One region of the Isoptericola sp. NPDC019482 genome, then DNA from elsewhere that is predicted to be linked to it. Evidence: riboswitches for the same ligand, from Rfam matches in the RefSeq annotation. Region 1 holds a riboswitch; the other holds the start of a gene.
What was found. Region 1 has a riboswitch for cyclic di-AMP ahead of ABZ493_RS13060 (C40 family peptidase). Riboswitches for the same ligand answer to the same signal wherever they lie in the genome.
Positions count from the first base shown of each region.

Region 1 (7,434 bases):
AGCGCGACGACGGCGTGGTGCAGGGCGCGGGAGTCCAGGGTGCGCCATTGCCCGTCGTGGGCGGCCTTGACCTTGTTCGCGATCACCAGGTGGGTGTGCAGCTGCGGGTCGTTCGCTCTGGAGTCCCAGTGGTCGTACGCCGTCGCCGCCACCCCCACCACCGGGACCTGCGCCACTCCCCCGCGACCCGTGCGTGTTGCGGCGACCTCCCGCTCCAGAAAGTCCAGCACCTGCGTGACCGCGTCGTGCTGGGCCGCGACGATCAGCTCCTGCGTCGTCGCATCTGCCAGCCCCCACAGCACCGACACCGACTTCGGCACCGAGAAGGTCAGGTCGAACCCCGCCGTCGCCGTCTGGCTACCGCGCGCTGCTTCCTGGGCCTGGATCCGTCCCACCTCGGCATCGAACTCTGCCGCCGGCAGCGACCGATCCACTCTCCGAACCCGGCGAGCAGCACGCTCCGCCGTCGTCGGGTACTCCCGGAACGGGCGGCCCAGCGGCTCACCGGTGACCGGGTCCGCACCATGCCCGAGCAGCGCCTGCAGCTGCGTCGGTGTCACCGTCATACCTGGCCGAAGCGCGCTGTCGCCCAGGTGCTCGACCCCGCGGCCCATCCACACCCCGGGCGGCGTACCCGCCTCTGTGAAGTATCGGGTGAACGCCGAAGCCTGCGGCTCGTTCCCGTCACCGGTCACGACCGACCGCAGCAGGTAGGAATACCCCTGCCCGGCCGAGATCACCCGCAGCGAAACCGTCACACCTGACAGGTGTGGAACTCGACCCGCCTCGGGTGCCAGAGGTGTGAACACGATGCGTACGGGGAGAGGTATCCCGGATCACCGCTCCGCCAGCGGGGCAAAACGTTCGCCGTTGGTTTCGACGCCGCGGAGTTTTAGAGCAGGTTTTTGAGCGGCGTGTCGCCGGCGCGTCGGGCCCGAGGAAGGGCGGCGTCAGAATCGGTCGGTCTTGCACTGTCCCACAACCCTGGGGGTTGGCGACGGTGGGACGCTGGGATGGGGCTCGAGGTCGGAGGCGACCGTGATCGATATCCCGGGGTTGCCGGAGCCGGACGCAGGTCCGGTGTTCGACCTCGCGCTGCTCGTGCACGTGGCCGCGGGGCTGACGGGGGTGCTCGCGGGGTTGGTCGCGATGCTCGCCCGCAAGGGCGGTCGCTGGCACATCACGGCGGGGCGCGTCTTCCTGGGTGGGGTCGTCGCTCTCTTCGGGTCGATGGTCGTGATGGTGGTGATCCGCTGGCCCGCAACGGTGCACCTGGCCGTCCTCGGCGGGATCGCGTTGGCCGCCGTGTTGCTCGGGTGGCACAACCGGCGCCGCGGCGAGAGCGACGGCGTGCATATCGCTTGGATGGGCCTGGCGTATGTCGCGATGCTGACCGCGTTCTACGTCGACAACGGGCCACACCTGCCGGTGTGGGAGCGGCTACCCGGTTGGTCGTTCTGGATCCTGCCCGCAGCGATCGGTGCACCGATCACGGTCTGGGCGATACGGCGACATCGCCCTCCGCCCAGCACCGGCGCAGGGCTCTGAGCCGGCACCTTCGACCGGCGCCCGTTGAGTGCGGTCAACCTCGGATGCGCGCCTCGACGGCGAGGGCCAGCGCGTCGTCCTCGGGCACGCCGCGCAGTCCCGCGATCGTGGGGTAGACGCGGCACGCCACACCAGGGCTGGCCGAGGGGGCGGGGAACAGGTCTCGCCCGTCGAGGTGGAACGACGGCGACCCGAGGAAGCCGCGAGCCTGGGCCTGGTCGTCGTCGCGGACGACGACGGTCGCGATCGGTGCGTCGATGCCGGCCCGGTCCAGCGCCTTGCGCAGCGCGTCCCGTGCGGGCACCTCGTTGGGGCATGCGTCGACTACCAGAAGCTCAACCTTCACGGGGCCATCCTCTCTCGTTCTACGTGCCCGACCGTCAGATGCGGGCGAGGCTTCCTGAGCATATACCCCACAGGGGTATAGTCGTCGGGCCGCCCCGGCCGACCGGACGGGCAGCCGGCACATGACGACGACGCGGCCCGAGGGCCGCGAACGGGAGGACGGCGTGGCCAAGAACCAGACGACAACGTCCCAGCGGGGGGCCTTGGTGGCCCTGCTGGTGATCGCGACCGCACAACTGATGCTGGTGCTCGACGACTCGATCGTGAACATCGCACTGCCGAGCATCCAGACCGAGCTCGGCGTCGAGGCCGTCGACCTGCCGTGGGTCGTCAACGCCTACATCCTCGCGTTCGGCGCACTGCTGCTGCTCGGCGGCCGGGTCGGGGACCTGTGGGGCCGGCGCCGCACCCTGCAGGCCGGCATAGCGCTGTTCGTCCTCGCGTCCCTGGCCGGCGGCTTCGGACAGACGACGGCGATGCTCGTCATCGCGCGTGCGGTGCAGGGCATCGGCGCCGCGATGGCCGCCCCGAACGCCCTCGCCCTGATCGCCACGACCTTCTCCGACCGCGCCACGCGCGACAAGGCACTCTCGCTCTACGGCGCGATGTCCGGGCTCGGCATCATCCTGGGCCTGCTGCTCGGCGGCGTCCTCACCGACACGCTCGGCTGGCGCTGGGTGTTCTTCATCAACGTCCCGATCGGGCTCCTGGTGCTGCTCGGCAGCCGCACCCTCGTGGCCGCCGACCGCCACCGCGGCCGCCTCGGCGTCCTCGGCGCCGTCCTCGGCACCGCCGGCATGATCGCCCTCGTCTACGCGATCACACGGTTCGGTGAGGACGGCCTCGGCGACCCCGTCGCCATCGCCCTCGTGGCCGCCGCCGCCGTGCTCCTGACGGCGTTCGTCCTCACCCAGGCCCGCAGCAGGAACCCACTGCTGCCGCTCAGCCTGTTCCACGACCGCAACCGCACCGGCGCGTACGTGACCATGCTGCTGCTCGCGATCGGTCCGATGGGCACCTTCTACGTCCTCACGCTGCACCTGCAGCAGGTCCAGCACTACAGCCCGCTGCAGACCGGGCTGGCCTGGCTCCCCTTCGCGCTCGGCATCGTCGTCGGCGCCGGGATCGCGCCGAAGCTGCTGCTGCGCATCGCGCCGCGGTACGTCGCCGCGACCGGTGCCCTGCTCGGCGCCGCGGCCGCGCTCTGGTTCTCGACGATCACCGTCGACTCCGGCTACTGGCTGCACCTCGCCCCGGCGATGTTCGTCCTCGCACTCGGCTTCGGCCTCGGCGTCCTGACCCTGACCCAGGCCGCGGTCTACCGCGTCGACCCTGACAAGGCCGGCATCGCCTCCGCCCTGCTCAACTCCGCCCAGCAGATCGGCGTCGCGATCGGTCTCGCGCTCCTCGCCGGCATCGCAGCGACCGTCACCGCACGCCCAGCCAACGCCGCGCTGGCTACCGACCAGGCACTCGTGGCCGGATACAGCACCGCCCTCACGGTCGCCTCCGGTGTGCTCCTCGCCGCCGCCGTCCTCGCCCTCGCCCTTCTCCGAGGTCAGCAGGCAACCGCAGCGGAGCAACAGTAGGGGCGCCTCTCCCGGGAGGCTTCAAGACCGTCAGAACCCGATTCCGAGGCACCACAGACTCGGTCAGTTTCACTTGAAGCCTCGAACAGCTCCGCGCCTGGTCGTTCCGGCTACGTCGACACCGGGTCTCGGCCCCCACCGCGCAATACCGTCGACGCATCACCCCAGGGCCACGATCGCGGTCTACGGCTCTGATACCAAAGTCCCGGGCAACGTCGGAGTGTCGGATGGGCTGTTCGAGATTCGCTAGCCTGGACCTCGTCATGCACGCGCTTCGCACCCTCCAGTCGCTGCTCGCCGATCCTCGGCGGCGCTTGGGTGCTGCGCTCATGATCGTCATGCTCGTCCTCGGCGTGGTGACGATGCACGCGATGAGCGGCTCGTCGACCGCCCACGGCGCGCCGGTAGCGACGAAGCACGTCGACGCCGGTGCGAACGCCGACCCGGCGGACCCCGGGCACGGGCAAGAGGTGAGCGCGATCGATCACTCAGGCGACGCGTCACAGCCGTGCGACCACAGCTGTGGCGGACACGAGTTGATGACCGCGATGTGTCTGATGGTGCTCGTCGTGCTGCTGACGCTGACGGTTCCGGTGCGCAGGCTGTTTTTCGTGGTCGGTTGGACGCGTGCTGGCCCTCGCACCGCATCGCCTTCGCGCGTGGTCTTCTCCAGCGCCCCGTCGCTGCATGCCCTGGGCATTTCTCGGACGTAGGTCCCCTGAGCCGATGTGTCGAGCCTCGACACGTCGGAACTCGCCGATGTCGGACCACCCATGGTCCGGCAGTGGATCTACCCAAGAAAGGCCCTACCTTGATGAAGCGCACCCTTGCGCCTGCTCTCGTGGTCGCCGCCGTGGCCGTGCTCGGCGCGTGCTCGAACACGCAGCAGCCCGCGCACGACATGTCCACCATGTCGAGCCCGACAGCGGAGCAGTCGCCCGCCGAGTCGGCGCCGTTCAACGATGCGGACGTCGAGTTCGCGCAGATGATGATCCCGCACCACCAGCAGGCGGTAGAGATGTCGGACCTGATCGCCGACAAGTCGGGGATCGACCCGCGAATCTTGGACCTCGCCGCCCAGATCAAGGACGCCCAGGCCCCGGAGATCGAGCAGCTCACCGAGTGGCTCGAGCAGTGGGGCGCACCGGTCCCCGAGTCCGGCTCGATGGACTCCATGGGTTCGATGGACCACGGGTCCACGAACGGGATGATGAGCGCCGACGACATGGAAGCCCTTGAGAACGCCAGCGGCTCCGAGGCTGGCCGGCTCTTCCTGTCGCAGATGATCTCCCACCACCAGGGCGCCGTCGCGATGGCACAGACCGAGGTGGACGCGGGCGAGAACTCGGACGCGGTCGCCATGGCAGAGCGCATCGTCGAGACCCAGCAGGCAGAGATCTCCACGATGGACGAGCTCCTGTCCGAGAAGTAACCAGAAGGAGGTGGTGCGCCGGCCGTCATCGACGCCGGCGCACCATCTCGGTTCGCTCCTCCCATCCTCGAGCGCGCTAGGACGTGTGATGATCTCCCCTGCCCGCATACCCGCCCGCATCCCAGCGACCGTCGTGTTGCTGCTCACCCTGACCGCTTGCTCCACGCCGCCGGGCGACTCGTCCCCGGCCCAGTCGGGCGGTGCGGCGACGGCTTCCGGCACCTCGTTGAGCCGGGCCGACTTCTCCCACCTACATGCCCTCGTCTTCGACGAGCAGGACCGTTCCCTGTACGCGGCCACCCACACAGGGGTCTGGGCATTGCCGGACCCGACCACTCCGCCCGCGAGGGACGAGGCCGCCCCGCAACGCATCGGCTCCGGCATGCAGGACACGATGGGCATGACGCTCGCCCCTGACGGCGACCTCCTGGCATCCGGCCATCCCGGCCCCGGCGAGGCACCCGACCTCGCCACGCCGAACCTCGGGCTCATCCGCAGCACCGACGGCGCCCAGACCTGGGAGTCGGTGTCCCTGGGTGGCGAGGTCGACTTCCATGCCCTCACCGCAACCAGTGACTCAGGGGCGGAACGCATCGCCGGCCTGGATTCGGCCAGCTCCACCATGTTCCTGAGCAACGACGCCGGCCAGACCTGGGATCGCGGCGCGACGATCCCGGCCCACGACCTGGCGTTCCTCGCCGACGATCCGGACCAGATTCTCGCGACGACACCCGATGGTGTGCAGATCAGCCAGGACGGGGCCCGGTCCTTCTCCAAGCTCGCGGATGCTCCGCTACTGGTCTTCGTGGACACCCAAGCGAGCGGGGACATCGTCGGGATCGACACCAACGGCCTCGTTTGGACGGCTACACCGTCCGCCACCGGCTGGCGGTCGCACGGCACCGCCGCAGGCGGAGCGATCGAGGCCATGACGACCGCCCCAAGCCCCGATGCCACAACGAATCTGGTAGTCGCCACCGAGAAGCGCATCATGTCCAGCCCGGATCTTGGTGCCACATGGGTGTCGCTGGTGGAGATCTCATGAGGCCGCGGACGAGCGCGCCGACGCCGGCCCCCGACGCTTGCCTCCGGCACTGTTATCAATCCGTGACATTGGGGGCGACGCGGGGTATGTTCTCCCCACCTCGCAGCCCTGCGAGGCGCCCGAGCGGACGCCGAGCCCTGTCACCGCTTTGGGCAACACGCACACGTCATGACAGGGACGGGGGACCCACTCACGGGCGCTGCGGCGTCCTCGGGGTGAAGCCGGACGGGATCTTCCCGCCGGCCGGGTCAGTCTCCGACCCGAACCCGACAGCTAACCTCGCAGGCGTCAGGAGATGACCATGGCTTCACCGATTCCTCGCGGGCGCCATCGCGCCGCTCGCGCCCCGATCACCCCACTGACCACGCTGACGCGGGCTGCCGGAACGAGCGTGAGCACCGTCGCACGCCGCGGGGCGCTGGCCCTGGCCGGCTCGGGAGTGCTCGTCTCGACACTCGGCGCTCCCGCTGGAGCCGAGACTGCCACCGACCACGGCAAGGCGCTGAGCGCGGCCGGGCTCGATGCCATCACTGCCCAGGCCCGCCAGGCACTGACGGCGGCGCCTGCCGTCGCGGTGCCTGCTGACGCCGTCCTGACCGTGGAGAAGACAGCGGTGGGCACGATCACGCCCGCACCCGAACCGGAACCCGAGCCCGCGCCGGAGCCGGAGGTTGCTCCGGGCCCGGAAGCCGACGCTGACGGCCAGCCCGCTGAGCGCGCCGCCGCGGCCCCCGGACCGGCCGAGGCAGGGCCCACGCAGGAAGCGGCCCCCGACATCCCGGACGCGGCCAACGGTTCAGCGATCGTGGAGATCGCGATGCAGTACCTCGGGGTCCCCTACCAGTGGGGCGGGTCGACCCCATCCGGCTTCGACTGCTCCGGGTTCACGTCGTACGTGTACGCCGAGGCGGGCATCTCCATCCCGCGGACCTCCTCGGGCCAGCGCGACGCTGGCACGGTCGTCTCGCGCGAGGAAGCACAGCCGGGTGACCTGATCTGGAGCCCCGGCCACATCGCCATCTACGCCGGCGGTGACATGCAGGTCGAGGCTCCGGTCCCCGGAAAGACGGTCCGGTACCGGTCGATCTGGCAGGACAACCCGACCTTCTTGCGGATGAGTTGACGATCGCTCGACCCTGCACGAGCTCGCGCCGCGCAGGGTCGAGCGCACGTGGGGCAGACCGACGTCTGCCCGCATGAGCCACGCGACCACTCTGCCGCAAAAAGGACTCAGATGAAGCACGCCCACACCCAGAACCCGTCTGCCGATTCCTCCGGCAGGCCATCCAGCCGCAGCGAACGCCACTCCAAGGGACGACACGCCAGCCTCCTGCCGTCCGCCACACGCGCAGCCCGCCGGCGAACCCTGCGCCCGGCCCGCCGCCTGCCCCTCGGCCCCGGCATCGGACTCGCGATCGCCGTGACGGCCACGACCTCGTTCACCGTGGCCACCGCCGACAACGACAGCAGCCGCC
Region 1 covers NZ_JBEYBQ010000018.1:3,275-10,708, forward strand. The annotation lists gene mobF (MobF family relaxase) at 1-758, opposite strand, end outside; gene ABZ493_RS13030 (hypothetical protein) at 1,039-1,548, shown strand; gene ABZ493_RS13035 (hypothetical protein) at 1,583-1,894, opposite strand; gene ABZ493_RS13040 (MFS transporter) at 2,016-3,482, shown strand; gene ABZ493_RS13045 (DUF6153 family protein) at 3,746-4,195, shown strand; gene ABZ493_RS13050 (DUF305 domain-containing protein) at 4,297-4,914, shown strand; gene ABZ493_RS13055 (F510_1955 family glycosylhydrolase) at 5,003-5,959, shown strand; cyclic di-AMP (ydaO/yuaA leader) riboswitch at 6,108-6,261, shown strand; gene ABZ493_RS13060 (C40 family peptidase) at 6,261-7,082, shown strand; gene ABZ493_RS13065 (M15 family metallopeptidase) at 7,194-7,434, shown strand, end outside.

Region 2 (5,176 bases), on a different contig from region 1:
GCCCTCGATCGCGGCGTAGGTGCCGACGGCGATCAGCAGCGTGGCCTGGCCCAGTGCTGCGATGACCTCGATGCGGCGAAAGCCCCACGTGCGGCGCTTGTCGGCGGGCCGGTGCATGAGCGTCGCAGCAACGAGAGCGACCAGCAGGCCGGCCGCGTCGGTCAGGGCGTGCGCGGTGTCGGTGAGCAGGGCGAGGCTGCCGGTGACCACCGACCCCACAGCCTGAGCCACGACGATCGTGGAGGTGAGGCCGAAGGCGATCGCGAGCCGTCGGCGGTGCGACGGCGCCGCCGCTCCGTCGCCAGGTGTGGGGCCGTGGCTGTGTCCGGCGCCCATCAGGAAGCCTCGCTCACGGCAGCAGCGGTGTGGCCGTGGGTGTGCGGGTGCATCAGGTGCGAGCAGAGGGTCACCTGGTCGCCGGTGGCGTCCAGGAGGCGCTCGGCGCCCGCCAGCAGCCCGGCCAGCAGCTCGGGCTGGGCCAGCGAGAACCACGACGCACGACCCTCCGCGCGTACCGACACCAGCCCACACTCCCGCAGGCACGCCAGGTGCTTGCTCACGGTCGACTGCGCGAGGTCGAGGTGCTCGACCAGGTCGCGCACCCGGTGCTCACCGAACGCGAGGTGCTGCAGCAGTGCGAGCCTGGTGGCGTCGGACAGCGCGTGGAAGAGGTCGGCGAACGCCCCGGTGGCAACCCGGTCGATATCAGCGCGCGCAGGCGACTCTATGATCGTCATATGGCGATGCTATCGTCTTATGGCGATGTGGTCTAGGTGTCTCAGATGGGGGTGACGAAGCCTCGCACCCATCCCTGCATGGTCATCATCAGCAGTGACCATGCCCCGGAGACCATGGCGAGCCCGATGAGCACGAGCACGGCGCCGCCGGCGATGTTGATGGTGCGCAGGTGCCGGCGCAGGAATCTCGTCGAACGTTGTGCCCACCCGAACCCCCAAGCGATCATCAGGAAGGGGACGCCGAGGCCGATGCAGTAGGCCAGGGCGAGGAGCGCGCCGCGCGGGGCGGAGGCGGTGTCGATGCTCAGGGCCGAGATCGCGATCAGCGTGGGCCCCAGGCACGGCGCCCAGCCCAGCCCGAAGACCATTCCGAGCATCGGCGCCCCCAGGACCCCGACTCGCGGCGTCCAAGCTGTACGGACGACGCGCTGCAGCGGGCCGAACTGGCCGACGAAGACCAGGCCCATCACGATCACGAGCACCCCCAGCACCCGGATCAGGATGTCCTGGTAGCGCACCAGCCAGGCCCCGAGCGCTCCGAAGAGGGCGCCGTACGCGATGAACACCACGCTGAAGCCGGCCACGAAGAGCGCGGCCCCGGCCAGGAGGCGACGCCGGGACGCCTCCTGACCCATCCCGCCGACGTAGCCGAGGTAGCCGGGCACGAGGGGCAGGATGCACGGCGAAGCGAACGACACCAGGCCGGCCAGCAGGGCGAGAGGAATGGCGATCGCCAACCCGCCGGAGAACACGACCTCGGGGATGGTCATCCCTGCAGGGCCTCCTGGACCAGCTGGTAGAGCTCGTTCGGATCGGATGCCTCCAGCCGCTGCCCGTCGAGGAAGAACGTCGGGGTGCCCTGCACGCCGAGCGCGCGGCCGTCGTCGAAGTCGCGCTGCACGCGTGCGGCCACCGCGGGGTCGGCGAGGTCGGCGTCGTACTGCTCGAGGTTCAGCCCCAGATCCTGGGCGAAGCCGCGGAAGACGGACGCCTGGGAGTCGCGCTTCTCGCCCCATTCGGACTGGGTCTCGTACATGCGCTGGTACATGCCCTCGAGCTGCTCTTGGCGTGCCGCGGCCTCGACCGCCAGGGCGGCGTTCTGGGCGTTGGCGTGCGACGGGATCGGGAAGTAGCGGATGGCGAGTGTCAGCTCGTCGGGGAAGTCGGCGCGCAGTTGCTCGACGGCGGGGTAGAACGCGCGGCACGCCTCGCACTCGAAGTCGAGGAACTCCACGAGGACGGCTTGCTCGTCGCTGGCCTGGTTGATGACGTGGGTCTCGTCGTTCAGCACGGCTGGCGCGTCGTTGCCGGACGCGATGGGCGCTGCGCCGGAAGAGCGGTCGGACACAACCAGCCAGATGACGATGCCAGCTAGCGCGAGGACGGCGGCAAGAAGGACGGTCTGCAGCACACGGCGAGAGGTCATGGGGATTCCTCGTCGTTCGAAGGGAAGCGGGGGCGCGCGGAGACCGTGCTCGAGGCAGACCGCACCCACGCCCCACCCGGGGGCGGGTGTACGCGGTCCCGTGCGAGGCGCGAGGAATCGCACGGCAGTCCGGCTCCGCTACGTCCTGCTCACACCCCAGTCGATCGGGTCCTGCGCCCGCTGCGGGAACCCGACGACGGGAACGACAGGACGCTCCGTGTCACGCCGAGATGCGGCCAACCAGCGCGTCGGGCGCCGATGGGCGGCAAGCAGCATCGTCGCGACGAGGAGGGCACACAGGCACAGCAGAACAAGACCCTCGTCCTGATGGCCACCGCTCGACGCGCCTCCGGCGGCTGTACTCAGTGCGGCCAGATCGGCTCGGTCGGCCAGGTCGAACGGGTGAGCGGCGGGCCCCTGCGCGGCCTCGCCGGTGGTGGCCACCGACAGGCTCGCGGTGGCACCGTTGCCGGACGCCGCAGCGCCCGGCAGGTCGGAGTCGATCACGGTGAGGCCGAGCGCGCACGCAAGCGTGAGCAGCACGATGGCGAGCACGTACCGCAGCGCGGTCGTGCTGGCAGCGTCTCGGGTCACGGCGAGCATGGCAAGACGGATCCTAAAGCCCGAACCTGTGCCTGCTTTGCCTCCCGCTCGGTCAGGACTGCTCGGCGACGGCGTCCGTGAACTCCCAGTGCCACGGCTCGTACTTCGACCCGCCAGGACGCGCCCAGTCCGGGTTGTCCCAACCGGAGTCCTGCGCCTGCTCGGCAAGCCAGTCCCACCGCTCGCCGGCGTACGTCTCGGCGCACAGGTCCACCGCAAGGCCCCAACCGTGGTTGGAGTACCCCGGCTGGGCGGCGAGGTACCCCTTGGCAGCCTTGGTCGCGACCTGCTGGTCGTAGGACCGGTACCCGTCCGCCAGGCACATCGACTCGCCGAAACGGGCCGTGTACGCCTCGTTCAGCGCGGCGAGGCTCCTCGCGGCATCGGCGCGGATCTCCTGGGCTCCCTCCCACGGGGCGCACAGCTGGTCGGACGGGACCTGGCCGTTGGCGAACCCGGTACCCACCTCGACGTCGCACCCCGCAAGCGGGCCGGCCGCGGCGCCGTCCGCCTCCTCGCCGGCCGACGCGTCGGCGCCGGTGGCGCCCGTGTCGCTGGGCGGCTCCGGCTTCGGCTCCGGAGGCGCCGGGACGATCTTGGCGCGCGACGGACGCTCGTCGGTGCGCGAGATCTTCGCCGAACGATCGACGACCACCGGAGGCGCGGCCTGGACCCGCTGCGTCGCCTCGGCCGGCGCTTGTGCGCGCGCCTCGGGTCGCTGGTCCAGCGTCTCGGCATGTGCGAGCTGACTCTCGCTCGCGGTGATCGCGAACGCACCCGTCGTGGCGACCAGGGCGACGATGCCCACGCCGTGACCCAGCAGGCGAGCCGCAGCGCGGGGCCCGGCGGAGCGGCCGGGGCGATCCTGGGCGTGGCGACCACGGGTCGCCCGGGAGCGATCGGGGTGGGTCGTGCTGCGCGGGGCGGAGTCGGGCCGGCCGTGCTTCACGCGGCACCACCGGCCACGAGCAGACCACGCCAGGCAGGCGAACACGGACAGGAGCGCTCAGGGCGCAGGAAAGCGTGCATGGGGATCTCCTGGCGCCTGCGAGGTTAGCTGTCGGATTCGGGTCGGAGACTGACCCGGCCAGCGAGCGCGCTCGCGTGGCTTCACCCCGAGGACGCCGCGATGCGACGCCCGAAAGTGGGTCCCCCGTCCCTGCCAGGTGTCAGTTCAGCACCAGCGGTGGCAGGGCTCGGCGCCCGCCGGCGTGTCCCCACGGTCGTGGGGTGGCGGCGAATCTACCCGACGCTCAGCCGAAAGTCACGAACGGATAACGGTGCGCACTCACGAGGTGCGCTTGGCCACGAGGTAGGCCGTAAGCATCTCCAAGAGCTCCGCACTGAGCGTCGCGCTATCGAAAGGCTGGCCATGGCCGGCGAATCGGTGCGTGACGGACTCGACCGTCGTTACGGCGAGCAGTGCCGCTTGGCCGGGGTCGTGAATGTGACCGCCCGGGACCTCCAGGAGCAGCTCCGCGACGGTCCGGACCGTCGCGGCATGGCTGGCGGTGTACGCGGCAACGAGCTCAGGAGACCGGGAGGCCTCATCCAGGATCACGCGCTGGAGCGCGGGATCGTGCGCATGGATGGTAACCACGGCGTCCACCAACGGCTCGAGCCATGCACGGTCCGACGCGGGTGGCCGGCCAGCAGAGGACAACGCGGCGCGTACCGCGGCATCGGCCTCCTCGAGGTGTCGGAGAGCGAGCGCGTGCAGGACCGCGTCCTTGTTCGGGAAGTACTGGTACAGGGAGCCGACCGAGACCTCGGCCCGCTGCGCGATCCGGTCCGTGGTTGTCGCGGCGTAACCCAGCTCGCCGAAAACGCGAGCCGCCGCCGCGAGGATGTGCCCCACGGTGCGCCGCGAGCGAGCCTGTTTCGGCGCCTTGCGGGGGCTGTGGCCGGACGGGGCAGGCGTCATCGGGTCTCCGTGGATGCGAGTACCAAACCTGAGTAATTCCTCATATTCTAGAGGGCCGCGACGAAGGAGCCCGTCATGACCACTCCCGCACCGGAGACGTCCCCCGTCGACCAGCGTCTGGCGCGCGCCTCGTGGGGCCCGCTGCCGTACTTCCTGCCCTTCGTGGTCTACGTGATCCACACCCTCGAGGAGCTCCCGGGGTTCGCGAGTTGGGCGACCGCGCACTTCGGCCCCGAGTCCACAGAGACCTTTGCCGCCTACCACATCCCGCTGATGCTGCTCGTCTTGCTGGCCTCGTGGCAGGCCTCGCGAGCGACGAGGGCCAACGGCTGGGTCGTTGCTGCCACGGCATTCCAGTGGCAGTTCGGCGTCAACGCGCTGTTCCACCTGACCACCTGGATCACCCTCGGCGTCTACTCGCCCGGGGTGGTCACGGGCGCAGTCGTGTCGATCCCTGCGACTGTCGCCTACCTCGTCTGGATCCGA
Region 2 covers NZ_JBEYBQ010000028.1:13,555-18,730, reverse strand. The annotation lists gene ABZ493_RS16255 (cation diffusion facilitator family transporter) at 1-336, opposite strand, end outside; gene ABZ493_RS16250 (metalloregulator ArsR/SmtB family transcription factor) at 336-737, opposite strand; gene ABZ493_RS16245 (cytochrome c biogenesis protein CcdA) at 779-1,507, opposite strand; gene ABZ493_RS16240 (thioredoxin domain-containing protein) at 1,504-2,163, opposite strand; gene ABZ493_RS16235 (hypothetical protein) at 2,302-2,766, opposite strand; gene ABZ493_RS16230 (M15 family metallopeptidase) at 2,819-3,574, opposite strand; cyclic di-AMP (ydaO/yuaA leader) riboswitch at 3,795-3,951, opposite strand; gene ABZ493_RS16225 (TetR/AcrR family transcriptional regulator) at 4,055-4,690, opposite strand; gene ABZ493_RS16220 (HXXEE domain-containing protein) at 4,766-5,176, shown strand, end outside.
Region 2: another riboswitch for cyclic di-AMP. It lies ahead of ABZ493_RS16230 (M15 family metallopeptidase); the one in region 1 lies ahead of ABZ493_RS13060 (C40 family peptidase).